DNA from 4 places in the Streptomyces sp. SID8374 genome. Region 1 is predicted to be linked to each of the others. Evidence: riboswitches for the same ligand, from Rfam matches in the RefSeq annotation. Region 1 holds a riboswitch; each other region holds the start of a gene.

Region 1 (7,039 bases):
GACGAGGAACGCGGAAATCCCGCCGGGGCCGCTGTCGCCGGTGCGGGCCAGCACGATGTAGAGGTGGGTGGCGCCCGCGCCGGAGATGAACTGCTTGGTCCCCGTCAGCACATAGTGGTCGCCGTCGCGCACCGCCCGGGTGCGGAGCGCGGCCGCGTCGGAGCCCGCGCCCGGTTCGGTCAGGCAGTAACTGCCCAGCTGCTCCATGGTGCAGAGCTCCGGCAGATACCGGCCGCGCTGGGCCTCGGTGCCGTACTGGTCGACCATCCAGGCGACCATGTTGTGGATGGAGAGATAGCCCGCCACGGACGGGCAGCCGGTGGCGAGGGCCTCGAAGACGAGGACGCCGTCGGAGCGGGACAGCGCGGAGCCGCCGAGGTCCTCCCGGACGTACACACCTCCGAGGCCGAGCCCCGCCGCCTTCCGCAGGACGTCGACGGGGAAGTGCTTGTCCTGGTCCCAGGCCACGGCGTGCGGGGCCAGGTGCTCCTGGGCGAAGTCGAGTGTCGTCTCCACGACCGCGAGCTGGTCGTCGCTGAGCAGGGTGGTCACGGCAGTCATCCCATGGTCGGAATCGTGAAGCTCGCGCCGTCCCGGATCCCGGAGGCGGGCCAGCGCGAAGTGACGGTCTTCGTACGGGTGTAGAAGCGGATGGCGTCCGGCCCGTGCTGGTTGAGGTCGCCGAAGCCGGACCGCTTCCAGCCGCCGAACGTGTGGTACGCCACCGGCACGGGGATCGGCACGTTGACGCCGACCATGCCCGTGTCGACGCGGCGGGTGAAGTCGCGGGCGATGTCGCCGTCGCGGGTGAAGAGGGCGACGCCGTTGCCGTACGGGTGCTCCGAGGGGAGGCGCAGGGCCTCCTCGTAGTCGGCGGCGCGGACCACGGAGACGACAGGACCGAAGATCTCCTCCTGGTAGATCCGCATCTGCGGGGTGACCCGGTCGAAGAGGGAAGCGCCCGCGAAGAAGCCGTCCTCATGGCCCTCCAGGACGAAGTCCCTTCCATCGACGACGAGTTCGGCGCCCTCCTCGATGCCGAGGTCGACATAGCCGCGCACCCGGTCGACCGCGTCCCGGCCCACCAGCGGCCCGAAGTCGGCGTCCGGGTCGTCCGAGCGGCCGATCCGCAGCTCCGCGATCCGCTCGGTGAGCTTGGCCACCAGGGCGTCGGCGGTCTCCTCGCCGACCGGCACGGCCACCGAGATCGCCATGCACCGCTCGCCAGCCGAGCCGTAACCGGCGCCGATCAGCGCGTCGACCGCCTGGTCCAGATCGGCGTCCGGCATCACGATCATGTGGTTCTTCGCCCCGCCGAAGCACTGCGCCCGCTTGCCGTGGGCGGCGGCGGTCGCGTAGATGTGCGCGGCGATCGGTGTGGAGCCGACGAAGCCGAGCGCCTTGACGCGCGGGTCCTCCAACAGGGTGTCCACAGCCTCCTTGCCGCCGTTGACGACGTTGAGGACCCCGGGCGGAAGCCCCGCCTCCAGGAAGAGTTCGGCCAGCCGCAGCGGCACCGAGGGGTCCCGCTCGGACGGCTTGAGGATGAAGGCGTTACCGCAGGCCAGAGCCGGTGCGGCCTTCCACAGCGGGATCATCGCCGGGAAGTTGAACGGGGTGATTCCGGCGACCACGCCGAGCGGCCGGCGCAGCGAATGGACATCGATCCCGGAGCCCGCGTTGTCGCTGAACTCGCCCTTCAGCAGGTGCGGGACACCGGCGGCGAACTCCACCACGTCCAGCCCACGTGCGAGGTCGCCGTGCGCGTCGGCCACGGTCTTGCCGTGCTCGGAGGAGAGCAGCCGGGCCAGGGAGTCCTTCTCCTTCTCGACCAGCTGGAGGAAGCGCAGCAGGACGCGGGCGCGGCGCTGCGGGTTCCACTCGCCCCACTCGATCTGCGCCTCGGCGGCGTCGGCGATCGCCGCCTCGGTCTCGGACCGGCCGGCCAGCGGCACCCGGGCCTGGACCCGGCCGGTGTTGGGGTCGTAGACATCGCCGTACGTGCCCGAGGTGCCGGGCGTGTGCTTGCCGCCGATGAAATGGCTGAGTTCGCGGACCATGGAAACCTGCTCTCGTCGGTGAGATCGTCAGGAGAGATCCGGGGATGGCGCACGGGCCCCACCGCACACGGCGCCGGTCGGGGGCGCGCGGGGCGTGACAGGGCTCGCCGTCGGGGGACGCGGAGGGCTGGGGCCGTCAGGGGAAGGCGGGGAGAACCGCTCGCCGGGACGGGCCTGCGGGGCCGTGGGTGCGGACCGGTGCCATGCGTGTCTGCTCCATCCTCGTGGAAACACGGAACATCCCGCGGCCGGTATCCTGACTCCCGGATCAGCGCCCGCCCTCATGCCTTCCCGACGGCTGCTTCGCCGTCAGTGGCGTTTCCTACGAGGACGAACTCCCCGGTCACAGTGGCGGGACCGCGCCGGAATCGCACCGGCTTCCCTGACACCACGGGCCTTGAGGGTGCCCGGCTGCACGCCGGCCACCCCGCTGCTCACGAACATATAGTTGGACGTCCTAGTAAGTCCACCCCGCCTCGCCCCGGCCTCCCCTCGGGCCTGGCGCGATGGCCCGCCCCGCTCCTGGCATGATCGGCCGACATGAGCGACGCACCACGGCACATCCTCGTCATCGGCATGGGAGCCGGCGACCCCGACCATCTGACCCTCGCCGCGGTGAAGGCGATGCGCAGGGCGCGGGTCTTCTTCGTGCTCGGCAAGGGCCGGGAGAAGGAGTCCCTGACCCGGCTGCGGCGGGACATCCTGGCCGAGCACCTCACCGGCCCCTACCGGGTCGTCGAGGCCGAGGACCCCTGGCGGGACCGCACCCAGGACGACCGGGGCCGCTACACCTCGGCGGTGCACGACTGGCGCCACCGCCGCGCCGACATCTGCGAGCGCCTGATCATCGAGGAGCTGGCACCGGGGGAGACGGGTGCCTTCCTGGTCTGGGGCGACCCGTCGCTGTACGACAGCACCCTCGCGATCCTGGAGGACATCCGGGCCCGTGGAACGGTGGAATTCGGCCATGAGGTGATCCCCGGCATCAGCAGCGTCTCCGCGCTCGCCGCCCGCCACCGCACCTCCCTGAACCAGGTCGGCCGCCCCATCCACATCACCCCCGGCCGACGGCTCGCCGAAGGGTTCCCGGACGACGACGGGGACATCGTGGTGATGCTGGACGGGCACGAGAGCTTCACCCATCTGACGGGCAGGGGGCTGTGGATCTACTGGGGCGCCTACATCGGCACCCCGGACGAACTCCTCGTCTCCGGCCCCCTCGACGAGGTCGCCGAGCGGATCAGCCAGGTCCGCGCCGAGGCCCGCGAACGCCACGGCTGGATCATGGACACGTACCTGCTGCGCCACGGGCCGGAGGACCCGCACGGTCCGGAGAGCGCTGGCGGCACGGGGAGCGCAGGCGGTCCGGAGGGCGCAGGCGGTTCGGAGGGCGCAGGCGGCGCCCACAGCTGAGGGGCCCCGGCTGGGAGCGGGGCCCGGACAGGTGAGCGGTCATGTGACGCACGGCGGCGGGTCGCGTCGAGGCGCGGGCGGCCGCCGCACCTCGCCGTCGGACCGGCCGGAGGTCAGCTCCGGGACTCGTGCGCCCGGATCACTCCGAGCCCGTGCCCCAGGCTCGGGCACTCGGCGGTCAGGTCGTTGCCCCGCACCAGATAGTTGTGCACGCGCCCGTCGGCGGGCCGCTCCACGGCCCGGTACAGCGTGCCGTTCACGGTGATCGTCCAGTCGTCGCCGTCCTGGGCCCACCCGACTGTCTTCTTCATATAGCGCTTCCCTCACTCGTCGCCGCCGCGGGTCGGCGGCCGGGTATTGGCAAGAAGAACGGGCTGTGACGCTCTGTGGTTCCGGTTCGCCTACGCCATTCGGTTACATCTGTGTCACCGTGCCCCCATGACCTGACCGGAAGTCAGCGAACGGGCGAAGAGGAGCGGAACCCGAGGTCACCCGTTCGGAGTCCGTGTCTCACGTCACCGTCCGAAGTGTGAACAACGGTGTGCGCCCGGCGGTCGCCCCCTTAGGGTGGCCGGTGCAGCTGGTTCGCCCTGCCCGCCAGGCAGGGTGTCGTAAGAGGGAACCCGGTGGGAATCCGGGACTGCCCCGCAGCGGTGAGTGGGAACGACCGCCGTCATACGCACTGGGCCCGGCCGGGTCTGGGAAGCGACGGCCAGTAGGTGTCTGCCCCGGCAGGCGTGCCCGCGAGTCCGAAGACCTGCCCGTTGCCCGCACGCGACCGTTCGTGTGCGGAGTTCCCGGTGACCTCGTGGGCGGGTCGGCGTAACCGTCGGGTGGGCGGACACGGTCAACGTGTCGCGTTTCCGCCCGATTTCGTCACCCCTTCGCGTCCGCGTCCCGTCCCGGGATCAGCTGGAGACATGCTCGCGAAGGAGAGTCACGTGACAGCGAAGCCCGCAGCCGCGGCAGCACGGGCCACCGTGTACGGCTACCCCCGCCAGGGTCGGAACCGTGAACTGAAGAAGGCCGTCGAGGGCTACTGGAAGGGCCGCGTCGACGCGGACACCCTCCGCCAGACCGCCGCCGAACTGCGCAGGGGGACTTGGGAGCAGCTCGCCGAGGCCGGGGTCCACGAGGTGCCCACCGGTGACTTCTCGTACTACGACCATGTCCTGGACACCAGTGTCATGGTCGGCGCTGTCCCCGAGCGGCACCGTGAGGCGGTCCAGGCGGACGCCCTGGACGGCTACTTCGCCATGGCCCGCGGTACGCAGGACGTGGCCCCGCTGGAGATGACCAAGTGGTTCGACACCAACTACCACTATCTGGTGCCTGAGTTGGGGCCGGACACGGTGTTCACCGCCGACTCCGCCAAGCAGGTCGCCGAGTTGAAGGAGGCCCTCGCGCTGGGGCACACCCCGCGCCCGGTCCTCGTCGGGCCCGTCACCTACCTCCTGCTCGCCAAGGCGGCCCCCGGGGTGGCCCCCGACTTCGAGCCGCTGACCCTGCTGGACCGGCTCCTGCCCGTGTACGCCGAGGTCCTCGCCGACCTCCGGGCCGCGGGCGCCGAATGGGTGCAGCTGGACGAGCCCGCCCTCGTCCAGGACCGCACCCCGGCCGAGCTGAACGCCACCGCCCGCGCCTACCGCGAGCTGGGCTCCCTCACCGACCGGTCCAAGCTGCTGGTCGCCTCCTACTTCGGGCGGCTCGGCGAGGCCCTGCCGGTGCTGGCCAAGTCCCCGGTCGAGGGGCTCGCACTGGACTTCACCGAGTCCGGCGCCGCCAACCTCGCCGACCTCGCGGCGGCCGGCGGACTGCCCGGCAAGCGCCTGGTCGCGGGCGTCGTCAACGGCCGCAACATCTGGATCAACGACTACGAGAAGTCGCTCGCCACCCTCGGCACGCTCCTCGGCCTCGCGGACCACGTCGACGTCTCCGCCTCCAGCTCCCTCCTGCACGTCCCGCTGGACGCCGACGCCGAGCACGACATCGACCCGCAGATCGCCCGCTGGCTCGCCTTCGCCCAGCAGAAGACCGCCGAGATCGTCACCCTGGCCAAGGGGCTCTCCCACGGCACCGAGGCCATCTCCGCCGAACTCGCCGCCAACCGGGCCGACCTGGCCTCCCGTACCGACGCCGTCATCACCCGCGACCCGGCCGTCCGGGCCCGTACGGCCGCCATCACCGACGCCGACGGCCGCCGCTCCCAGCCGTACGCCGAGCGGACCGCCGCCCAGCGCGCCCACCTCGGGCTGCCGCTGCTGCCGACCACCACGATCGGCTCGTTCCCGCAGACCACCGAACTGCGCACCGCCCGCGCCGACCTGCGGGCCGGCCGGATCGACGAGGCCGGGTACGAGGAGCGGATCAAGGACGAGATCCGCGAGGTCCTCTCCTTCCAGGAGAAGGCCGGGATCGACGTCCTGGTCCACGGCGAACCCGAACGCAACGACATGGTCCAATACTTCGCCGAGCAGCTCACCGGCTACCTCGCCACCCAGCACGGCTGGGTCCAGTCGTACGGCACCCGCTACGTCCGCCCGCCGGTCCTCGCCGGGGACATCTCGCGCCCCGAGCCGATGACGGTGCGCTGGACGACGTACGCGCAGTCGCTGACCGAGCGCCCCGTCAAGGGCATGCTCACCGGCCCGGTCACCATGCTCGCCTGGTCCTTCGTCCGCGACGACCAGCCGCTCGGCGAGACCGCCCGCCAGGTGGCGCTCGCCCTGCGCGACGAGGTCGACGACCTGGAGGCGAACGGCACTTCGGTGATCCAGGTCGATGAGCCCGCGCTGCGCGAGACGCTGCCGCTGCGGGCCGACGAGCACGCCGCGTACCTTCAGTGGGCGACGGAGTCCTTCCGACTCGCCACCTCCGGGGTGCGGCCGGACACCCAGATCCACACCCACATGTGCTACGCGGAGTTCGGCGACATCGTCCAGGCCATCGACGACCTCGACGCCGACGTCATCAGCCTGGAGGCCGCCCGCTCCCACATGCAGGTCGCCCGCGAACTGGCCGCCCACGGCTACCCCCGTGAGGCCGGGCCCGGCGTCTACGACATCCACTCCCCGCGCATCCCGAGCACCGAAGAGGCAGCCGCCCTGCTGCGCAAGGGACTTGAGGCCATCCCGGCCGAGCGGCTGTGGGTGAACCCCGACTGCGGCCTGAAGACCCGCGGCTGGCCCGAGACCCGGGCCTCCCTGGAGAACCTGGTCGCCGCCGCGCGGGAGATCCGCGCGGAGCTGCCCACCGAAGCGGCGTGATCCCACCCGGTGCGGGAGCGGCCACCGCCGCTCCCGCACCGGGGCACGTGGTCCCGACTCGGTGCGGAGGCAGGCCGGTTCGGAGGTCAGGCCGGCCGGAGTGCGTTCTTCCCCAGCGGCGGAGTTAGGTTAGCCTAACCCGAATCCCGGTTGTGGATCTTGCACTCCGATCGAAGGGCTTCGCCATGGAGCGTGCTCAGGGCCTGCCGTCCGCCGAACTCCGCCTGGAGCGTGGGGTGTGAGCGCCGGTACGGGAACCTTCCTGGCGGGTGGCGTCCATGGGCCGGCACATCTGCGCGC
Region 2 (7,039 bases), on a different contig from region 1:
CCGCCCTGCGCGGGGTGGAGGCGTACGGCTACCGGCAGGCGAGCGAGGCGTACGAGCAGGCCACCGCCTCACTGCCCGCAGGTCCGGCCCGCGAGCGGCTGACCGAGCTGCACCGGCTCTTCGCCCTCCAGTGGATCGCCCGCAACAGCGGTGACCTGCTGGCCTCCGGACGGCTGACCGCCGAACAGGTGTCCTTGCTCCCCGACTTGGTGGAGCGGCTCATCGCGACCGTGGCCCGCCACGCCCCCGAGCTGGTGAAGGCGTTCGCGCTGCCGGAGCGCCTGATGTCGGACTGGCCGATCGCCGGACCCGGTTACGCGGACGCCTACGACGATCCGGAAGGGTCCTGGCACCGGGACCGCAGGCCGGGAGGGGCGGTGGGGCGCAAGGCGGGCGGAGCCGGGCGCCGTACGGCGGATTTCCGGCGGCCCGCCTGCGGCAGCAAGCGGCGGCGCCCGCTGCGCGAGAAGGTGGCGGCGCTCGGCACCCGCGGTGTGCTGCTGGCGTACTGGGGAACCACGTCGGTGCTCTCCCGGTGGTTCGAGAAGCCGCAGGTGAGCGTAGACGAATCGGTTCGCCCCAAGGCGTAACCGGAGGGGCACCCTCCAGTTATTTCGGCGGTGGGTCCGTGCATATCGCCACCCGCCGTCCAAGAGGCCGCCGATGAGAGGAAACACCGTGACGACCCAGACCATCCACCCGAAGATCACCGAGGTGCTGACCGAGACGTTCAAGGTGCCCGCAGCCGAAATCCTGCCGGAGTCCACGATGGACAGCCTGGAGATGGACTCCCTGGCGGTCGCCGAGTTCGCCGTCATCATCAAGGAGACCCTGGGAGTCGCCGCCGACTCCGAGAAGCTCTACAAGGACGCCACGCTGGCCGACATCTCCGCGTTCATCGACGCGGCCGTCGGCGGCGAGGCGGCAGGCAGTGCGGTGCCGGTGAGCAACACCCGATGAACCGACCCGCCATCGCCGTCACCGGCCTGGGGATGATCACCCCGGCCGGCCACACCACCGACACCACCTGGGACGGGGTCTGCCGCGGGGAGTCCTTCGCGCGCACCGTCCCCGAACTGCACGGCTGCGCCGTCGACTTCGCCTGTACGGTCTCCGGCATCGACCTGGACGACGCAGTCGGCGGCCGGACCGCCTTCCGCATGGGCCGGTACGTCAAGTTCGCCGTCCTCGCCGCACGGGAGGCGGTGGCCGACGCCGGACTCGACCCCGCCCACTGGGACGGCGCCCGCGTCGCCGTCGTCGTCGGCACCAGCAGCGGCGGATCCGCCGGACTCACCGAACAGGCCGTCGCCCTGGAGCGGCGCGGCCCCGAGGCCACCTCGCCCTCGGGCATCCTGCTCACCATCCCGAGCATGCCCGCGGCCGAGATCGCCATCCAGATGAAGGCCACGGGCCCCAGCCTGGCCCCCTGTACGGCCTGCTCCTCCGGGGTGACCGCCCTCTCCGTGGCCCGCGACATGCTGGCGCTCGGACAGTGCGACATCGCGATCGCCGGAGCCACCGAGTCGATCGTCTTCCCGGTCGCCATGACCGGCTTCGCCCGCTCCGGCGCGGCGGCCCCGCGGGACGGGGACCCCGCCCGCCTCTGCCGCCCCTTCGCCGCCGACCGGGCCGGACTCGTCATGGGCGAAGGCGCCGCGATCATGGTCCTGGAGCGGGCCGAGGACGCCCGGGCCAGAGGAGCGGCCCCCCGGGCGCTGCTCGCCGGTACGGGCGCCACGACCGACGCCCACCACCCGACCTCCCCGCACCCCTCCGGGGCGGTCGCCGAGGCCGCCGTCGACGCGGCGCTGGCCGACGCGGGGTGGCGCTCCGAGGACGTCGACCACGTCAACGCGCACGGGACCTCGACCCCGCTGAACGACGCGACGGAAGCCGCCCTCATCGGCCGGGCCTACCCGCACCGGCCGCCCGTCACCGCCCCCAAGGGCGTACTGGGCCACTGCATGGGCGCGGCCGGGGCCATCGAGGCGGGGCTGACCGTCCTGACGCTCCAGCACGGCGTCGTCCCGCCGATCGCCAACCTGGACGCCCCCGACCCCGGGTTCGCCATCGACTGCGTCACCAAGACCCCCCGTGAGCTGCCCGTACGACGGGCCGTCAGCCACTCCTTCGGCTTCGGCGGACAGAACGCGGTGATCGCGCTCCAGGCTCCGTAAGGCGCTCCGCCGGCCTCACGGCAGCCGGCCGGGCCGGTGCGGCGGGACGATCCCGCGCCGCACCGGCCCCCCGGGGAGCGGCCCGTACACCGGCTCTGAGCTGCACGAAGACCCGTGATAGCTTGCCGGGGCCAGTCGAACCCCGGCGACGGGGTCAGGGAATCCGGTGCGAGACCGGAACTGACGCGCAGCGGTGAGGGGGACGGACGGGGCCACGGCCACTGGAGCGCACACGTGCTCCGGGAAGGCGTCCCGCCCGGACGAACCCGAGTCCGAAGACCTGCTGGCACCCGCGCCCCGCACCGGGGCACGGGAACCGTACGACGGGCTCCGCGGCTGGGCCCAGAGACACCGAGGTCCTCCGTGCTGTCCAAGGCCACCCCCGCCCCGATACGCACCGCCGCCCTGTTCGCGGCCGGCGTCGTCCTGCTCACCGCCTGCGGCGGCGGCACCACCGCCTCCTCCGCCGAGGGCGGCGACAAGGCCGACGGCTTCCCGCTCACCCTGAAGAACTGCGGGCGCACCGTCACCGTGAAGGCGCCGCCCCAGCGGGCCGTCTCGGTCGACCAGGGATCGACGGAGATCCTCCTCTCGCTCGGCCTCGCCGACCGGCTCGCGGCCACCGCGACCTGGAGCGACCCGGTGATGAAGGGCCTGGAGAAGGCCAACGAGGGCGTGGAGCGCATATCGGAGAACCGGCCCTCCTCCGAGAAGGTCCTCGACAAGGAGCCCGACTTCCTCTCCGCCTCCTTCGCCTCCACCCTCGCCAAGGGTGGCGTCGCCCCCCGCGAACAGTTCGAGAAGCTGGGCGTCCCCACCTACATCTCGCCCGCCGACTGCGTCGGCAAGGACAACAGCGGCGGCGGTGACGGAGCCCGCACCGCACCCCTCACCATGGACAGCGTCTACACCGAAGTCCGTGAGCTCTCCCAGGTGTTCGGCGTCCCCGAGCGCGGCGACGCCCTGGTGAAGAAGCTCCGGGCGCGGGTGGCGAAGGCCACCGCCGGCATCGACGGATCGAACGCATCGCTCCTCTACTGGTTCTCCGACTCCAAGGCCCCCTACCTCGCGGGCTGCTGCGGCGCCCCCGGTGTCATCACCCGGGAGCTCGGCGCGAAGAACGTCTTCGACGACACCCACGACGAATGGCCCCAGATCAGCTGGGAGACCGTCGCCGACCGGAACCCCGACGTCCTGGTCATCGGCGACCTGAGCCGTACCATGCAGACCGCCGAGAGCGCCGAGAAGAAGATCGAGTTCCTGGAGTCCAACCCGGTCACCAGGACGATGGACGCCGTGAAGAACCGCCGGTACGTGCTGCTCAGCGGCCAGGCGATGAACCCCACCATCCGGACGGTCGAGGGACTGGAGCGCGTCGCCGCGGGGCTGCGCGACTTCGGGCTCGCGGGGTGAGCGGCGGGAACCCGACGGTGAAGGAGTCCGTGGCCCTGAAGGAGACCGCGGACCGGAAGACATCGGCCGCGCCGGGCCCGGTCCGGGGCAGCGGCCCGCTCGTGGCCCTGCTCTGGGCCGGCGGACTCGCGCTCCTGCTGCTCTCCGTCGCCGTCGCCGTCACGATCGGGCCCGCCCGGATCTCCGTCCCCGACGTCTGGTCCGCCGTCGCCTCCCACCTGGGCTTCGGCGCCTCGGAGCTGAGCCCGATCCGGGACGGCATCATCTGGAACCTGCGCATGCCCCGCACCCTGCTCGCCGCCGTGTGCGGCGCCGGGCTCGCGGTGTGCGGCACGGTGATGCAGTCCCTGCTGCGCAACCCGCTCGCCGACCCCTTCGTCCTCGGCGTCTCCTCCGGAGCCTCCACCGGGGCGGTCGTGGTGGTCGTCCTCGGCGTCGGCGGGGGAGCGGTGTCCCTGTCCGCCGGGGCCTTCGTCGGGGCCATCTGCTCGTTCGCCCTGGTGCTGCTGCTCAGCCACACCCTCGGCTCCACCACCGACCGGGTGGTGCTCTCCGGGGTCGCCGCGATGCAGCTCTTCTCCGCGCTGACCTCGTTCGTGGTGATGACCTCCGCCGACGCCGAGCAGACCCGCGGCGTGCTCTTCTGGCTGCTGGGCTCGCTCAGCGGGGTCGGCTGGAGCGAGGTCGCCCTCTGCACCGCCGTCCTCGCCGTCTGCCTGGTCATCTGCCTGGCCCACGCCCGTACCCTCGACGCCTTCGCCTTCGGGCAGGACGCGGCGGCCGCGCTCGGCGTGAACGTCGCCCGCACCCGGATCGTGCTGCTGTGCACCACCGCCCTGCTGACCGCCGCCCTCGTCAGCTCGGCGGGGGCCATCGGCTTCGTCGGCCTGGTGCTCCCGCACGCCGCCCGCGCCCTCACCGGCTCCGGGCACCGGCGCCTGCTGCCGGTCACCGCGCTCGCCGGGGCGATCTTCCTCGTCTGGGTCGACACGCTCGCCCGCACGGTCCTCGACCCGCAGGAGGTGCCCGTCGGCGTCGTCACCGCGCTGATCGGCGTCCCCGCGTTCGTCGCCGTCCTGTACCGCACCCGGAGCACGCCATGAGCCTCATCGAGAACGGCGGCCTGCGCGCCGAGCGGGTCGGCCGGGCGGCCGGTGGCCGGCTCATCCTCGACGGGGTCGACATCGCCCCGCCGCCCGGCGCCACCGTCGGCCTGCTCGGCCCCAACGGCTCCGGCAAGTCCACCCTGCTGCGGATCCTCGCGGGCCTACTCGCCCCGGACACCGGCACCGTCACCCTGGACGGCGACCCCCTCGCCGCCCTCGGCCGCCGCACCGTCGCCCGCCGGATCGCCGTGGTCGACCAGCACGCCGTCACCCAGGTCGACCTCAGCGTCCTCGACGTCGTACGCCTCGGCCGCATCCCGCACCGCCGCGCCTGGTCCGCCCCGGACCGTCGCGACGAGGAAGCGGTCGCCGACGCCCTGCGGCGCACCGGGCTCACCGACCGGGCCGCACAGCCCTGGCACACCCTCTCCGGCGGCGAACGCCAGCGCGTCCAGATCGCCCGGGCGCTGGCTCAGCAGCCCCGCGAACTCCTCCTGGACGAGCCGACGAACCACCTGGACATCCAGCACCAGCTGGACCTGCTCGCCCTGGTCGCCGAACTGCCCCTCACCAGCGTCATCGCCCTGCACGACCTCAACCTCGCGGCGATGTTCTGCGACCGGATCACCGTGATGAAGGCGGGCCGGGTGGTCGCGGGCGGCACCCCGGCCGAGGTCATCACCGAGGAGCTGATCGAGGACGTGTACGGGGTCCGCGCGGTCGTCACCCCGGAGGGGCCGGACGGACGTCCCTCCGTACGGTTCCTGCCGCGCCGCTGACCCGAAGGGACACGGCCCCCGGACAGCCCTCCGGGCGGACCCGTTCGCACGGGCCCGCCCGGAGGCCGAGGACATGGGAGCGGCCTTCCGGCCGCCGAAGGGGATGCGCCGTCAGCGGCGGCGTCCCTGGCCGAACTCGCCACCGGTGTCCTTGCCGGTGTCCATGTCCTTGCCGTCGCCGTAGTCGATCTTCTCCTTGCGGACCTCGGCGGAGACTTCCTTCTGCTCGGTGACCTTGTTGGTCTCCAGGCGGACCCGCTCCACCGGGACGGCCTCCTTGCGGACCGTGGCGCGCTCCGCGTGCAGCGTGACCTCCACGTCCTGCTCGCCGAAGTCCGTCGTCCCGGTCACCTTCTCACCGGGCCGCAGCGGCTCGCGGACCACCCGCACCTCCTCGTGGGAGACGGGCACGGACCGGGTGACCTCCTCGGTCACCACGTACTTGTGCAGCCTCGCCCGGCCGCTCTCGTACTCCTCCGTACCGACGTGCAGCTGCTCCTCGGAGCGGATCATCTCCTCCTTGCCGCTCATGTCGGCGGCCCGGGTCCCCGCTCCCGCGCCCGCCAGCGGGCGGGACGTGGCGGAGGCGTCGGTGTCGCGGTGCTTGCCGGTGCCGGCCGTGCCCGCGGCTCCGGCGCTGGTGGTCCTGCCGGTCGCCTGGGCGTTCGGCGGCGTGCCCGTGCCACGGGCCGCGCCCGCCGCACCCGCACCGGCCGCGCCCATGGCGCCGGTCCCGGCGACGGTCCGGGCGTCGCCGCCCGTGCCGGCGGCCTTGCCGGTGTCACCGAGGTTGCCGGACTTCCTGGTCAGGCCGTAGTGCCGGTAGAGCTCCTCCTCCTCGGCGACGGACAGATGCGCGTCCGCGTCCACGCGAGGCGCTTCCTTGACCGTGTCCTTGGAGTGCGAGACATGCAGGTCGGAGCCCACTCGACGGGCTCCGGCGAGCGGTACGAAGCTCTCCTTCATGCCGAACAGGCCGGTCTTGACCGTGACCCAGTCGGGCTTGCCGGTGTCGTCGTCGACGTACACCCGGCCCACGCTGCCGACCTTCTCGCCTTCGTTGTCGTACACGGTCAGACCGTCGAGCTCTCCGGAATCCGTGAAACCGTCAGCGGCTCCCATAACCGAACCCTCCTCGCTGGGCGCGCCCTGTGGGTGGCTCCACCAGATGTAGGCACGTCCGGCTTCCATCGCGCCCCACCCGGTTGGACGCTGCAACCGCCCGGCCACCCGTCCGACGGGGCCCTGGAGGCCCGACGGTCCCTGCTGGCCCCGTACGAGCGCTCTCGGCGGCCCCCGGACCAGTTAGGCCAATCGGGTGAGCGGGGGTGGGGGCCGCATATGATCGCCGGAGCACGGCAGCCCCGGGAGGACGGGCCACCGCCGGTCCCGCCGAGCCACCAGGGGTGCGCCATCGATTCCGTACGCGTCCACCTGCCCGCCCGGCGCGGCGAACTCCGCGACCGGCACGAGGACGGCCACCACCTCCACCACCTCGTGTGGCGGCTGGGCCCCGGCGTGCAGGTGTGCAGCAGCGCGGTGCTCGGCGGCGGCATCGGCC
Region 3 (7,039 bases), 1.4 Mb from region 1:
GCTTGAACAGGTTGGAGACCTGCGGCTCGATGCACTCGTACACACCGGCGATCGAGGCGATCGTGGCGGTCGGCGCGATGGCGAGCAGCAGCGAGTTGCGCATACCGGTTTTCGCGACCCGGGCGCGCAGGGCGTCCCAGCGCTCCGGCCAGTTCAGCTCGGTGTCGTAGTGGTCGGGGTGCAGCACACCGCGCGCGGCACGCGTCTCGGACCACGCGGGCAGCGGGCCCGAACGCTCGGCGAGGTCGCAGGACGCCTCGTACGCGGCGAGCATGATGCGCTCGGAGATTTTCGTCGAGAGCGCGCGGGCCTGCGGCGAGTCGAAGGGCATCCGCAGCTGGAAGAAGACGTCCTGGAGGCCCATCGCGCCCAGGCCGACCGGCCGCCAGCGGGAGTTGGAGCGCCCGGCCTGCTCGGTCGGGTAGAAGTTGATGTCGACGACCCGGTCGAGGAAGGTGACCGCGGTGCGGACCGTGGCGTCCAGGCGCTCCCAGTCGATGGAGCCGTTCGCCACGAAGGCGCCCAGGTTGACCGAGCCCAGGTTGCAGACGGCCGTCTCGCCGTCGTCGGTGACCTCCAGGATCTCCGTGCACAGGTTCGAGGAGTGCACGACCCGGCCCGGCTCGGCGGTCTGGTTCGCGGTCCGGTTGGAGGCGTCCTTGAACGTCATCCAGCCCTGGCCGGTCTGCGCGAGGGTCCGCATCATCCGGCCGTACAGCTCACGCGCCGGGATCGTCTTGCGGGCCAGGCCCTTGGCCTCGGCCGCGCGGTAGGCCGCGTCGAACTCGTCGCCCCACAGGTCGACCAGCTCGGGCACCTCGGCGGGGGAGAACAGCGACCAGTCGGTGTCCGCGTCGACGCGGCGCATGAACTCGTCCGGGATCCAGTGCGCCAGGTTCAGGTTGTGCGTACGGCGCTGGTCCTCACCGGTGTTGTCGCGGAGCTCCAGGAACTCCTCGATGTCCGCGTGCCAGGTCTCCAGGTAGACAGCGGCCGCGCCCTTGCGGCGGCCGCCCTGGTTCACCGCCGCCACCGAGGCGTCCAGCGTCTTGAGGAACGGCACGATGCCGTTGGAGTGCCCGTTGGTGCCCCGGATCAGCGAACCCCGGGCGCGGATGCGGGAGTACGACAGACCGATGCCGCCCGCGTGCTTGGAGAGGCGCGCCACCTGGTGGTAGCGGTCGTAGATCGAGTCCAGCTCGTCCTTGGGGGAGTCCAGCAGGTAGCAGGAGGACATCTGCGGGTGCCGGGTGCCGGAGTTGAAGAGCGTGGGGGAGGAGGGGAGGTAGTCCAGCCGGCTCATCAGTTTGTAGAGCGCGGCGACCTCGTCCAGCGCGCGCACCGACTCGTCCTCGGCCAGGCCCGCGGCCACGCGCAGCATGAAGTGCTGCGGGGTCTCGATGACCTGACGGGTGAGCGGGTGGCGCAGCAGGTAACGGCTGTGCAGCGTACGGAGGCCGAAGTAGCCGAAGCGGTCGTCGGCACCGTCGGCCAGCGCCTGGTCGACGAGCTCGTCCAGCGCGGCCGCGTGCAGCGCCACGAACTCGGCGGTGCGGTCGGCGATCAGGCCCTCGCGGTGGCCCACCGCGACCGAGGCGGAGAAGTGCGTCGCGCCCTGGCCCGCGGCCTCGTCCGCGATCGTACGGGTCAGCAGCCGGGCGGCGAGCCGGGAGTACGCCGGGTCCTCGGAGATCAGCCCCGCCGCCGCCTCGGTGGCCAGCGAGCGCAGCTCGGCCTCGTCGGAGCGGGCGTTGCGCCCGCGCAGCGCGGAGGCGGCGACCCGTCCGGGGTCGGTGTCGGGCAGATCGACGGTGAGGTCGGTCAGGGTCCGCAGCAGGGCGGTCCCGGGTCCGTCGTTCGTGCCTTCGCCGGACGTGGTGGAGGCAGCGGATTCGGTGGCTGAAACCGGATCGGCGGGCGCGATGGTCACTGGGCTTTCCCTCGCTCGGCTGGGGGCCGGCGGCGAGCGGGGAGCCGGGCAGCACGGTGCCCTTCAGGGCAGCACTGCTCACGGCGTCCACCGGCCCATCCGCGAGGCCCGGACGTCTGGCGTCCGGTTCGGTCGATCCGGACGCGCTGTCGACAGGTCGTCGGACTTCGGGTGTGCAAAAGCACACTGATCACACCGTTGCGGGACAGTTCCGGATTCGCACCGGATTCCCCTGCGGCGACAGCGAGGTCGAGCATACATGTGGGGGGCGCTCGATGAGGAAGCCCCCACATGTTGTGTCGGCGTGAACAGATGTCGGTATGGCGGTCTGGCTTCTTCGCCCGGTTTTCTCCGGATCGGACAGCTGCGGACAGCCCCGTGCGAGGGCGCGAAAAGGGGCCGCCGCGCCCCTGGGAGGGGTGCGACGGCCCCGATCGGCCGGTGGTGGTCAGCAGCAGCGGAAGCCCTCGCGCGGGTCCGCCTCGCGGGCGTCCGTACGGCTGCGTTCGAAGGCGCGGCGGGTCATCACCGGCGTGTCCGGATCGTGGGCCCTCGCGTGCGCCACATAGCGGTCGTACGTCGACTCGCCGGTCAGCTCACGGACGTACCAGCGGATCCGTCCGGCCACCCGCCGTACGTCCGCGAGGGTCATGTCCGGCTCCCCGCTCCCGCCGCTTCCTTGCGGATGCCGCCCTCGGGGCCGACACCGGCGGCGGCCAGTTCGGCCTTCTCCTCCTTGGTGGCGATGAGCGAGGCCGGGGCGACGAACTTGGACTGGACGAACGGCGTCTCGTGGAGCTTGACGCTCTCCGGGTCGCGGATGGCGTTGAAGCAGACCCGCCCGGCGTCCACCAGCACCACGATGATGAGGAGTGCGAAGAGGGCGCACAGCACCCCGTCGACGGTGGAGTTGGTGACGACGGTCTGCATGTCGTCCATGTTCTTGGCCGGGGGCAGCACCTCGCCCGCGTCGATGCCCGCCTGGTACTTGTCGCGCTGGGCGAAGAAGCCGACCTTCACGTCCGGCGAGAAGATCTTCTGCCAGCTGGCGGTGAGGGTGACCGCCACGTCCCAGGCGAGCGGGACCGCGGTGACCCACGCCCACTTCAGGCGGCCGGACTTGACCAGCAGGGTGGTGCAGACGGCCAGCGCGACGGCGGCCAGCAGCTGGTTGGCGATGCCGAAGAGCGGGAAGAGCTGGTTGATGCCGCCCAGCGGGTCGTGCACACCGACCCAGAGGAAGTAGCCCCAGCCGCCGACCACGACGGCGCTGGCGAACCAGACGCCCGGCTTCCAGCTGACCTCGCGGAACGGCTTGTAGGCGTTGCCCAGCATGTCCTGGAGCATGAAGCGCCCGACGCGGGTGCCGGCGTCCACGGTGGTGAGGATGAAGAGTGCCTCGAACATGATGGCGAAGTGGTACCAGAACGCCTTCATCGCGGTCCCGCCGACCACCGCGGAGAAGATCTCCGACATGCCGAGCGCGAACGTGGGCGCGCCACCGGTCCGCGAGAGCAGGCTCGCCTCCTCGACGTCCTTGGCGGCCTGGGCCAGGGCGTCCGGCGTGATGGTGAAGCCGAAGTTGGCCACGGCCTGGGAGGCGGACTGGACGCTGTCGCCGATCACACCGACGGGCGCGTTGATGGCGAAGTAGAGACCGGGGTCGATGATGCAGGCCGCGATCATCGCCATGATCGCGACGAACGACTCGACCAGCATGGCGCCGTAGCCGATCACCCGGATCTGCGTCTCCTTCTGGACCATCTTCGGCGTGGTGCCGGAGGAGACCAGGGAGTGGAAGCCGGAGAGCGCGCCGCAGGCGATGGTGATGAAGACGAACGGGAACATCGAACCGGCGAAGACCGGTCCCGAGCCGCTGGAGGCGAAGTCGGTGACCGCGGGCATCTTCAGGGTCGGCAGCGCGACGACCACGCCCAGGGCCAGCAGCCCGATCGTGCCGACCTTCATGAAGGTGGAGAGGTAGTCGCGCGGGGCCAGCAGCAGCCACACGGGGAGCACGGAGGCGAGGAACCCGTACACGATCATCCAGATGACCAGCGTGCCCGGCTCCAGCGTGAAGAAGTCCGCCCACGACGACTCGGCGACCCAGCCGCCTGAGACGATCGCCAGGAGCAGCAGCGCGACGCCGATGAGGGAGACCTCACTGACCTTGCCGGGCCGCAGGATGCGCAGATAGACGCCCATGAAGAGGGCGATCGGGATCGTCATGCCGATGGAGAAGACGCCCCACGGCGAGTGGGCGAGCGCGTTCACGATGACCAGCGCGAGGACCGCGAGCAGGATGATCATGATGATGAAGACCGCGACCAGTGCGGCGATCCCGCCGACCGGGCCGATCTCGTCACGCGCCATCTGGCCGAGGGAACGGCCGTTGCGGCGGGTGGAGAAGAACAGCGTCACCATGTCCTGGACGGCACCGGCGAAGATGACGCCGACGACGAGCCAGATCGTGCCGGGCAGATAGCCCATCTGCGCGGCGAGCACGGGGCCGACCAGCGGGCCCGCGCCCGCGATGGCGGCGAAGTGGTGGCCGAAGAGGACCCGGCGGTCGGTGGGGTGGAAGTCGACACCGTTGTCCAGCAGTTCGGCCGGGGTCGCGCGGTTCTTGTCCGCCTTCAGGACCCGGTTGGCGATGAACCGGGAGTAGAAGCGGTACGCGATGGCGTACGAGCCCAGCGCCGCCGCCAGCATCCAGGCGGCCGAGACCTCTTCACCGCGCGAGAGCGCGAGGGTGGCCCAGCCGATCGCGCCGACCAGGCCGACCAGGCTCCAGACGACTATGGACTTCGGGGACAGCGCCCGCCGTCCCGGTACTTGTGGAACCGGTGGTGCTGGTGTGGGCGATTCCGGCATATCGATCCGTCCCCTCGCGTGATCACAGTCGTAACGTGCGCGAAATCTAGGTGGTAAGGCCGCTCTCCGGAACCCCTGTCCGCATACCGGTCGCGTATCGCCGATGTCTCCACCGAAGGTCCGCAGTAGGGACACGGACGGGAGGCGGAATCGGTTCACGCGGACGGGTGACACCGGGCCTGACCGAAAACAGGCGGTGGCCCGGGGACGGAATCCCCGGGCCACCGCCTGTCCGCACGCTGTCGGCTCTCAGTCGGTCGGCCGCTTCAGGCGGGCCACGAACTTGTACCGATCGCCCCGGTACACGGATCGCACCCACTCCACGGGTTCACCCTGGCCGTCGATGGAATGGCGGGAGAGCATCAGCATCGGCAGCCCCACGTCCGTCCCCAGCAGACCGGCCTCGCGCGGGGTGGCGAGCGAGGTCTCGATGGTCTCCTCGGCCTCGGCGAGGCGGACGTCGTACACCTCGGCGAGCGCGGTGTAGAGAGAGGTGTACTTCACCAGCGAGCGGCGCAGCGCCGGGAAGCGTTTGGCCGAAAGGTGGGTTGTCTCGATCGCCATCGGCTCTCCGCTGGCGAGCCGGAGCCTCTCGATGCGCAGCACCCGGCCGCCCGTCGAGATGTCCAGCAGTCCGGCGAGCGTGTCGTCCGCCGTGACGTAGCCGATGTCGAGGAGCTGGGACGTCGGTTCAAGGCCCTGGGCGCGCATGTCCTCGGTGTACGAGGTCAGCTGGAGCGCCTGGGAGACCTTCGGCTTGGCGACGAACGTCCCCTTGCCCTGGATGCGTTCGAGCCGGCCTTCGACGACCAGCTCCTGGAGGGCCTGGCGCACGGTGGTGCGCGAGGTGTCGAACTCGGCCGCCAGGGTGCGTTCGGGCGGCACCGGGGTGCCGGGCGGCAAGGTATCGGTCATGTCGAGGAGATGGCGCTTGAGCCGGTAGTACTTCGGTACGCGCGCCGTGCGCGCACCGTTGCCGGTCTCGCTCCCCGAACTGCCCCCGTCGGCACCCATGGCCCGCCTCTCCGACGCTTGCGTTGCTGCCGTCACCGGCTCCTCCGTCTGTCGCGGCTCACATGGTGGCACGGTCCGGTCACGGGTCGTCGCCCTCCCTTAGGTGTCGGTCCTATAACGGACGCGAGTGCACTTCTTATACACCCTTGACACCCCTAAAGGTCTAGGCCAAGCTCCCGGTACTGGTCTAAACCATTAAAGACCAGGTCCAGCCCCAGCAGAACTCGTCGAATGTCTTCGCGGTGGGTGGGGTTGCAGCATCCCTGAGGAGGGTTTGACGTGAAGCGCAAGCTCATCGCGGCTATCGGTGTCGCGGGCATGTTGGTTTCGGTCGCGGCATGTGGTTCCGACGACAAGGCATCGTCGCAGGACCCGAAGGACCGCAAGGAAAACCTGACCGTCTGGCTCATGGGCGAGGCCCAGTCGACCTGGCCCGAGCTGGTCAAGGACGTCAACGCCGAGTTCAACAAGAAGTACCCGGGCGTCACGGTCAAGGTTCAGTACCAGCAGTGGGCTGACAAGGTCAAGAAGCTTGACACCTCCCTCGGTGGCGACAAATTCCCGGATGTCGTCGAACTCGGCAACACCGAGACCATGCAGTACATCCTCAATGGTGCGCTCGGGGAAATCGACCCCGCGAAGTACGAGAACTCGGACACCTGGATCAAGGGTCTGAAGGACACCTGCACCTTCGAAGGCAAGACGTACTGCGTTCCTTACTACGCCAGTGCCCGTCTGGCCGTCTACAACAAGGACATGCTGAAGGCCGGCACCGGCAGCGACGTCCTCCCGCAGACCGAGGACGAGTTCCTCGCGGCGATGGACAAGGTCTCCGCCGAGCTGGCCAAGAAGGACAAGCGCGCCTCCTCGCTCTACTTCCCGGGCCGCTACTGGTACGCCGCGATGTCCTACGTCGCCGCCTACGGTGGCCAGATAGCCACGTACGACGAGGGCACCAAGGAGTGGAAGGGCGCGCTGTCGACGCCCGAGGCGCAGAAGGGCATCCAGCACTTCGTCGACCTGGTCAAGAAGTACAACAAGGCCGACGTCACGAAGGACGAGCAGGACCACGCCAACGTCATGGCCAACGAGAAGGCCGCCGTGATCTACGGCCAGGCCTGGGAGGCCGGCAGCGTCACGGGTGGCGAGAACGGCAACCCGAAGCTCGAGGGCAAGATCGCCACGGCCGGTATCCCCGGCCCCGAGGGCAAGGCCCTCCCC
Region 4 (7,039 bases), on a different contig from region 1:
GTTGTCCGGGTTGCCGTACTGGTAGAGCATCACCCAGTCCGGGTGCTCGGCGGCCAGCTCCTTCGCGACGCGTACGGCGGTGTTGGAGCCGCCCGCGGCCGGGGAGGAGATGATCTCGGCGCCCCACATGGCGAGCAGGTCGCGCCGCTCCTGCGAGGTGTTCTCCGGCATGACGCAGACGATGCGGTAGCCCTTGAGCTTGGCCGCCATGGCGAGCGAGATGCCGGTGTTGCCGCTGGTGGGCTCCAGGATGGTGCAGCCGGGGGTGAGCCGGCCGTCCTTCTCGGCCTGTTCGACCATGTGGAGCGCGGGGCGGTCCTTGATGGAGCCGGTGGGGTTGCGGTCCTCCAGCTTGGCCCAGATGCGGACGTCCTCGGACGGGGACAGCCGCGGGAGGCGGACGAGGGGGGTGTTCCCCACGGCCGCCAGCGGGGAGTCGTACCGCATCAGCGCATGCCGCCGGCGACGGCCGGGAGGATGGTGACGTTGTCGCCGTCGCTGAGCTTGGTGGAGATGCCGTCGAGGAAGCGGACGTCCTCGTCGTTGAGGTAGACGTTCACGAAGCGGCGGAGCTGTTCGCCGTCGACGATGCGCTCACGGATGCCGGTGTGGCGGCTCTCCAGGTCGGCGAAGAGGTCGGCGAGGGTGTCCCCGTTGCCTTCGACGGCCTTCGCGCCGTCGGTGTAGGTGCGGAGGATGGTCGGGATGCGGACCTCGATGGCCATGGCGTGGGCTCCTGTCGAAAGCGGGGAGGTGGCGTGGGGCGCGCGTTTCTTCCCCCGCGCAGGGGGTGGTGCAGGTGGGTGGCGCGCGGGCCGTGGCTCAGGCCGGGCGGCTCACGGGCAGGCTGCGGGCGGGGGACAGATCGCGCTCTTGAGCCTGCACAGGTCGACGTGCAGCCGCGCGACGAGCAGCGTGCCCGGCGTCCTGTTGCTCACGTCATGGGGAACCATGCGGGCATCGTATCGATTCCCCGTCCGGAAACCCGAGTGTGATCCCACATCGTGGATGGTGAGCGACCACTATGCGGACGTGCGCCGCTCGGTGTGGTCCTGCGGGAGGTAGACCACCGTGGGGGCGCCCGTCTTCGGGTGGGTGCTGACCTCGGCGGCGACGCCGTACACCTCGCCCAGCAGCTCCGCCGTGAGGACCTTTTCCGGGGTGCCGGAGGCGACGACGCGGCCGTCCTTGAGGACGTACAGGCGGTCGCAGTAGTACGCGGCGAGGTTGAGGTCGTGCAGGGCCAGCAGGTTGGTGGTGCCCAGCTCGCGGACCAGGGAGAGGATCTCCAGCTGGTAGCGGATGTCCAGGTGGTTGGTCGGCTCGTCCAGGACGACGAGCGCGGGCTGCTGGACCAGGGCGCGGGCGACCAGGGCGCGTTGGCGTTCGCCGCCGGAGAGGGAGGCGAAGGTACGGGGGGCGAGTGCGGCGATCCCGACCCGGTCGAGGGCCTGGGTGACGAGGGCGGTGTCGGACGCGTTGTCCGCCTCCCAGAACCGCTTGTGCGGGGCGCGGCCCATCGCGACGACCTGGCCGACGGTCAGCTCGAACCCGGCGTGGCCGTCCTGCGGGACCGTGGCGATGCGCTGGGCGCGGGCCTTCACGGGGAGGGTGGCGAGGTCGTCGCCGTCCAGGAGGACCCGGCCGTGGGTGGGGCGCAGGGTGCCGTAGACGCAGCGCAGGAGCGTGGTCTTGCCGCTGCCGTTGGGGCCGACCAGGCCGACCGTCTCGCCGTCGGCGGCGGTGAGGTCGACCGCGTCGACCAGGTGGCGGCCTTCGCCGATCCCGTACGAGAGTGCCTCGGTGCGCAGGGTGGTCACGGGCGGGCTCCCCCGGGAGTGCGTACGGTCGTCATGCGGGTGCTCCCTCGGCTGTGCGTACGGTCGTCACGCGGGCGCCCCCTCCGGCCTGCGGCGCAGCATCCACAGGAAGAACGGGCCGCCCGTCAGCGCCGTGAGCACGCCCACCGGGATGTCCTGCGGGGCCGCGAGCGTCCGGGCGGCCAGGTCGGCGAGGACCAGGAACACGGCCCCGCCGAGCGCGACGACCGGGAGCAGCGCGCGGTGCGAGGCGCCGACCGCCATCCGGGCCATGTGCGGGACCATCAGGCCGACGAAGCCGATCGCCCCGCTGTACGCGACGAGCGCCCCGGTCATCAGGGAGGCGAGGACGAAGACGGCGGCCCGGAAGCGGGCGGTGTCCAGGCCGAGCACGGTCGCGCCCTCCTCCCCCACCAGGAGCAGGTCGAGGGGCCGGGCCAGCGTGAGGAGTACGGCCGTACCGGCGATCAGGGTGACCGTCGGGAGCGCGAGCATGTCCCAGCGGGCCGCGCCGAGGCCGCCGAGGGTCCAGTAGAGGACTTCCTGGAGGTGGTCGGCGCGGGCGGAGGTGACCAGGATCAGGCTGGTGAGGGCGGAGAGGATGTAGGAGACGGCGACCCCGGCGAGGACGAGCCGGTTGGTGGTGAGGCCTCCCCCGCCGCGCGCCAGGGTGTAGACGAGGAGCAGCGAGAGCAGCGCTCCGGCGAAGGCGGCGGCGGGGATGGTGACGGTGGTGGCGAGGGTCGCGCCGATGCCGAGGACGATGACCAGGACCGCGCCGGTGGAGGCCCCGGAGGAGACGCCGAGGAGGAACGGGTCGGCGAGCTGGTTGCGTACAAGGGCCTGGAGGACCGTGCCGATGACGGCCAGTCCGGCGCCGACGACGATGCCGAGGATGACCCGGGGCAGCCGGACGTCCAGGACGATCGTGCGGAACGGGCTCGCCTCCGCCCGCCCGGTCAGGATGTCGATGACCTGGCCGGGCGGGATGCGGACGGAGCCGAGGGCGAGGGCGGCGACCACGGCGGCTGCGAGGAGTGCGGCGAGGACGCCGACGACCAGGGTGTAGCGGAGCAGCCGCCGCGGTGCGGGGGTGCGGCAGGTCACGGGGTGGTGGCCGCCGGGTGGAGCTGGGCCGCGAGCTTCTCGACGGCGGCGGGGACGCGGACGCCGAGGACCGCGTCGGAGAGCGGCATGACCGCGAAGCGCTTGTTCTTGATGGCGGGGACGTCGGCGAGGGCCGGGTCGGTGAGGAGGCGCTTCTTCTTCTGTTCGACGGTGGTGGAGCCGTAGTCGTAGATCACGATGGCTTCGGGCTTGCGGGCGACCACGTTCTCCCAGGAGGCGTCGCCGAAGGACTTGTCGAGGTCGGCGAAGATGTTGGTGCCGCCGGCGCGCTTGATCAGCTCGTTGCCGATGCCCTTGCCGCCCGCGGTGAACGCGATCTTGTCGCCGCTGTCGTAGACGAAGACGGGGAGGGGCTTGAGGTCCTTGAGCTTCTCGGCGGTCGCCGCGTTGTCGGCCTTCGCCTGCTTGATCCAGGCCTCGGCGCGGTCGGTGACGCCGAAGGTGCGGCCGACCTCGCGGATCTCCTCGTAAAGGGTCTCCATCGGGGTGTCGGCCTTGGCGCAGCTCTCGGTGTTGAGCCGGGTCTCGATGCCGGACTTCTTCAGCGCCTCGCGCCCGCGCCCGTCGCCTGCCGCGAACGCGCTGGCGTAACCGCCGTAGACGAAGTCCGGGTCGGTGGCGAGGACCTGCTCGTAGGAGGGGTACTCCTTGGCGATGACGGGGACGGAGGCGTAGTCCTTCGCGTACTTCGGCAGGACCTTGTCGTCGAGATAGGCGGTGCCGACGAGGGACTTGGCCAGGCCCAGTTCGAGCATGATCTCGGTGACGTGCTGGTTCATGGTGACCACGCGCTTGGGCGGGGCCTTGTACGTGGTGGTGACACCGCAGTTGGTGACGGTGTACGGGAAGCCGTCGCTCTTCGCCGAGGCCTCGGGCCTGCCCTGGGCGCCGGTGGAGGTCTCCGGGGTGGAGCAGGCGGTGAGGGCGAGCGGGAGCAGCACGGCGGCGGCTATGAGCGCGGGGGTGCGCCGGGACATGGCGGGGCCTCTCCGGGGGATTTCCGCGTCCCCTGGTCGATGCGTGAAAGGCGGCGGGCCAGTTCCTGGCTTCCGGGCCCGCCCTCCGGTACGGGGTCGTCCACGGGGAGTCGTCCGTACGGGAGGGCGGCCCGGTCACAGTGGCGGGACCGTGCCGGATTCGCACCGGCTTCCTGGTTCCTGCTGCCTTGTGTTCGGGTCTGGGGTGCAGTGTGCCAGACCCGTGCGGCGGCTCCGCGATCCGCCCGGGTGCTCAGTACGCCTCGACGACCTGCACGTCTTCCTCGGTGATCTCGCCGTCCACGATGCGGTACGAGCGGAACTGGAAGGGGCCCGCGCCGTCGGTGTCGGCGGTGGAGACGAGGACGTAGTGGGCGCCGGGCTCATTCGCGTACGTCACGTCGGTGCGGGAGGGGTAGGCCTCGGTCGCCGTGTGCGAGTGGTAGATGATCACGGGCTCCTCGTCGCGGTCGTCCATCTCGCGGTAGAGCTTGAGGAGGTCGCCGGAGTCGAACTCGTAGAACGTGGGCGAGCGGGCGGCGTTGAGCATCGGGATGAAGCGCTCGGGGCGCCCCGTTCCGACCGGGCCCGCCACCACGCCGCACGCCTCGTCGGGGTGGTCGGCGCGGGAGTGGGCGACGATCTGGTCGTGGAGCGCCTGGGTGATGGTCAGCATGGCGCCAGGATAAGACCGACCGGCAGTCGGGGGGTGGGAGAAGGAGCGGGGCTGGGTGCGTGCAGCTGCAAGGCGGAGGATCGAGTCAACGCGGAGCGTTGGTGATTGACGACAACGCCGGAGGGGCCCCTCCCTGCCCGAGCGAAGCCGAGAGCTTGGGGGAGCGCGTGCCCAGCCCCGCGACGCCGCCCCCGATTGCCGGTCGGTCTGAGCATGCGGGCCCTCGCGTACCGGTGGGTGGTACGGGAGGGCCCGCATGGTGGACGCCGGGGCCGTGGGGGGAAGGGGAGTGGCCGGGGCGCCCGGGAGGAGGGCCGGTCCAGGGCCCGGAGTGATCGGGCCCGCCCTCGGGGTCGGTACTCGGCGCAAGCAGGTGGGGTGCTCGGCGGAGCCTGGGTCAGCGCTTGGCGAAGGCGGTGTTCTCCGGGTCGCGCGACTTGAGCACCAGGTAGGAGACGCCGAGGACGAGCGCCCAGAGCGGGGCGCAGTACAGCGAGATCCTGGCCTCCTTGTCGATCGCCATCATCACGATGACCATGCCGATGAAGGCGAGCGCGAACCAGCTGGTGTACGGGGCGCCCGGGGCCTTGAACGAGGACTGCGGGAGCACCCCCTGGTCGGCGAGGCGGCGGTAGCGGATCTGGCTGAACAGGATCATGATCCAGGCCCACATGCCGGAGATGGTCGCGAAGGAGACGACGTAGTTGAACGCCTCGCCCGGCCACTGGTAGTTGATCCAGACGCCGACGAGCATCAGGGCGGCGGAGAAGGTGGTGCCGGTGAGCGGCAGGCCGTTCTTCGTCAGCTTGGTGAAGGCGCGCGGGCCCTGTCCGTTCATGGCCAGGTCGCGGAGCATGCGGCCGGTGGAGTACATGCCGGAGTTGCAGGAGGAGAGCGCCGCGGTCAGGACGACGAAGTTGACGATGGCGGCGCCGATGCCGAGCCCCATCTCCTCGAAGGCCTTCACGAACGGCGAGACGCCCGGCTTGAAGGTGGACCACGGCACGACCGACAGGATCATGATCAGGGCACCGACGTAGAAGACGGCGATGCGCCACGGCACGGTGTTGATGGCCTTGGGCAGCACGGTCTTGGGGTCCTTGGACTCCCCGGCGGTGACGCCGACGAGTTCCACGGCGAGGAAGGCGAACATGACGATCTGGAGCGTCATCAGCATGCCGCCGATGCCGTTCGGGAAGAACCCGCCGTCGTTCCAGAGATTGGAGACGGTCGCGGTGTCACCGGCGTCGGAGAAGCCGAGCGTCAGCACGCCGGCGCAGATGAGGATCATGCCGACGATCGCGGTGACCTTGACCATCGAGAACCAGAACTCCAGCTCACCGAAGAGCTTCACGGAGATCAGATTGGCGCCGTACAGGATGACGGTGAAGACGAGTGCGGACAGCCACTGCGGAATGTCCCACCAGTACGTCATATAGGTGGCGGCGGCGGTGACTTCGGTGATTCCGGTGACGACCCAGAACAGCCAGTACGTCCAGCCGGTCACGAATCCGAAGAAGGGCCCGATGAATTCGCGGGCGTACTCCGAGAAGGAGCCGGAGACCGGGCGGTACATGAGCAGTTCGCCCAGGGCCCGCATGATGAAGAAGATGACCAGGCCCGCGAGGACGTAGGCCAGGATGAGGCTGGGTCCGGCCCGGTCGATCGCTTTGCCCGCGCCCAGGAAGAGCCCGGTCCCGATGGCTCCGCCGATGGCGATCATCTGGATCTGACGGGCTCCCAGACCTCGCTGGTACCCCTCGCCACCGGTCTCGGCCTCCCCGGATTCCGCTCCGGGCCTTCCGTGGTCGGCCTGTCCCTCGTCGACCTGTGCCGATGTCATGTGTGGTGCGCCTTTCTCCACGCCGATCCGCGCCGTCAAGGCTGCGGATCAGGTCCTGATCCCCCCGGATATGGATTGGAGTGCCACCGGCGTTCGGCCGACTTGTGGCGACCCCGGGAACAGGGGTGGCGTCCCCGGGCGATCGTGAAGATTTATCACGGCCGTCACAGGACACCACGGGACATTCTGTGGCGCATCCCACAGGCAAAAGGGGACAAGAAACTCCATCCGGAGCGAATGCCGCCTATGACTTGGGGGGATCGTTACCCGGATCTGAGCGTCCGTTGAGCGAAGGGGGCGCGCCCGGAGGGCGGCACCTTTTCCGCCGATTACGGCATCAGTGTTTCGACGAGCGTTTCCTGAAGTGCGCCGAGCCAGAGATAGGCCATCACCATCGGCTTGCGCGGGTCGCTGTCGGGGAGCCGGTAGAGCGACCCGTCCTCGCCCTCGTCCTCGTCGGAGACCTCCAGCCGGGTGCCGATGGTGAGCCGCAGGTCGTTGAGCGAGCCGAGCCAGGAGCGGCACTCGTCGGCGGTGAGGGTGAGTACGGCTCCGCCGCCGTCGGCGGGCGAGAGCGCGTCCAGCGTCCGGACGA

Evidence for each region. Region 1 has a riboswitch for cobalamin ahead of metE (5-methyltetrahydropteroyltriglutamate--homocysteine S-methyltransferase). Riboswitches for the same ligand answer to the same signal wherever they lie in the genome.
Region 2: another riboswitch for cobalamin. It lies ahead of GTY67_RS01345 (ABC transporter substrate-binding protein); the one in region 1 lies ahead of metE (5-methyltetrahydropteroyltriglutamate--homocysteine S-methyltransferase).
Region 3: another riboswitch for cobalamin. It lies ahead of GTY67_RS23955 (ribonucleoside-diphosphate reductase subunit alpha); the one in region 1 lies ahead of metE (5-methyltetrahydropteroyltriglutamate--homocysteine S-methyltransferase).
Region 4: another riboswitch for cobalamin. It lies ahead of GTY67_RS11180 (ABC transporter substrate-binding protein); the one in region 1 lies ahead of metE (5-methyltetrahydropteroyltriglutamate--homocysteine S-methyltransferase).

What each region holds. Positions count from the first base shown of each region.
Region 1 is NZ_WWGH01000002.1:1,454,233-1,461,271, forward strand. It holds gene GTY67_RS29830 (acyl-CoA dehydrogenase family protein) at 1-561, opposite strand, end outside; gene GTY67_RS29835 (CoA-acylating methylmalonate-semialdehyde dehydrogenase) at 558-2,060, opposite strand; cobalamin riboswitch at 2,289-2,468, opposite strand; gene cobF (precorrin-6A synthase (deacetylating)) at 2,601-3,473, shown strand; gene GTY67_RS29845 (hypothetical protein) at 3,587-3,784, opposite strand; cobalamin riboswitch at 4,086-4,232, shown strand; gene metE (5-methyltetrahydropteroyltriglutamate--homocysteine S-methyltransferase) at 4,415-6,739, shown strand; gene GTY67_RS29855 (aminotransferase class V-fold PLP-dependent enzyme) at 6,978-7,039, shown strand, end outside.
Region 2 is NZ_WWGH01000001.1:314,404-321,442, reverse strand. It holds gene GTY67_RS01360 (acyl-CoA dehydrogenase) at 1-590, shown strand, start outside; gene GTY67_RS01355 (acyl carrier protein) at 679-960, shown strand; gene GTY67_RS01350 (beta-ketoacyl-[acyl-carrier-protein] synthase family protein) at 957-2,180, shown strand; cobalamin riboswitch at 2,296-2,483, shown strand; gene GTY67_RS01345 (ABC transporter substrate-binding protein) at 2,544-3,593, shown strand; gene GTY67_RS01340 (iron chelate uptake ABC transporter family permease subunit) at 3,695-4,696, shown strand; gene GTY67_RS01335 (ABC transporter ATP-binding protein) at 4,693-5,478, shown strand; gene GTY67_RS01330 (PRC and DUF2382 domain-containing protein) at 5,590-6,600, opposite strand; gene GTY67_RS01325 (adenosylcobinamide amidohydrolase) at 6,820-7,039, shown strand, end outside.
Region 3 is NZ_WWGH01000002.1:65,322-72,360, forward strand. It holds gene GTY67_RS23955 (ribonucleoside-diphosphate reductase subunit alpha) at 1-1,930, opposite strand, end outside; cobalamin riboswitch at 2,064-2,199, opposite strand; gene GTY67_RS23960 (YbdD/YjiX family protein) at 2,379-2,582, opposite strand; gene GTY67_RS23965 (carbon starvation CstA family protein) at 2,579-4,804, opposite strand; gene GTY67_RS23970 (GntR family transcriptional regulator) at 5,054-5,818, opposite strand; gene GTY67_RS23975 (sugar ABC transporter substrate-binding protein) at 6,098-7,039, shown strand, end outside.
Region 4 is NZ_WWGH01000001.1:2,522,532-2,529,570, forward strand. It holds gene GTY67_RS11160 (cysteine synthase) at 1-447, opposite strand, end outside; gene GTY67_RS11165 (MoaD/ThiS family protein) at 447-725, opposite strand; gene GTY67_RS35470 (putative leader peptide) at 837-953, opposite strand; gene GTY67_RS11170 (ABC transporter ATP-binding protein) at 1,023-1,820, opposite strand; gene GTY67_RS11175 (iron ABC transporter permease) at 1,887-2,927, opposite strand; gene GTY67_RS11180 (ABC transporter substrate-binding protein) at 2,924-3,925, opposite strand; cobalamin riboswitch at 3,985-4,104, opposite strand; gene GTY67_RS11185 (M67 family metallopeptidase) at 4,179-4,601, opposite strand; gene GTY67_RS11190 (amino acid permease) at 4,999-6,444, opposite strand; gene GTY67_RS11195 (DUF2017 domain-containing protein) at 6,774-7,039, opposite strand, start outside.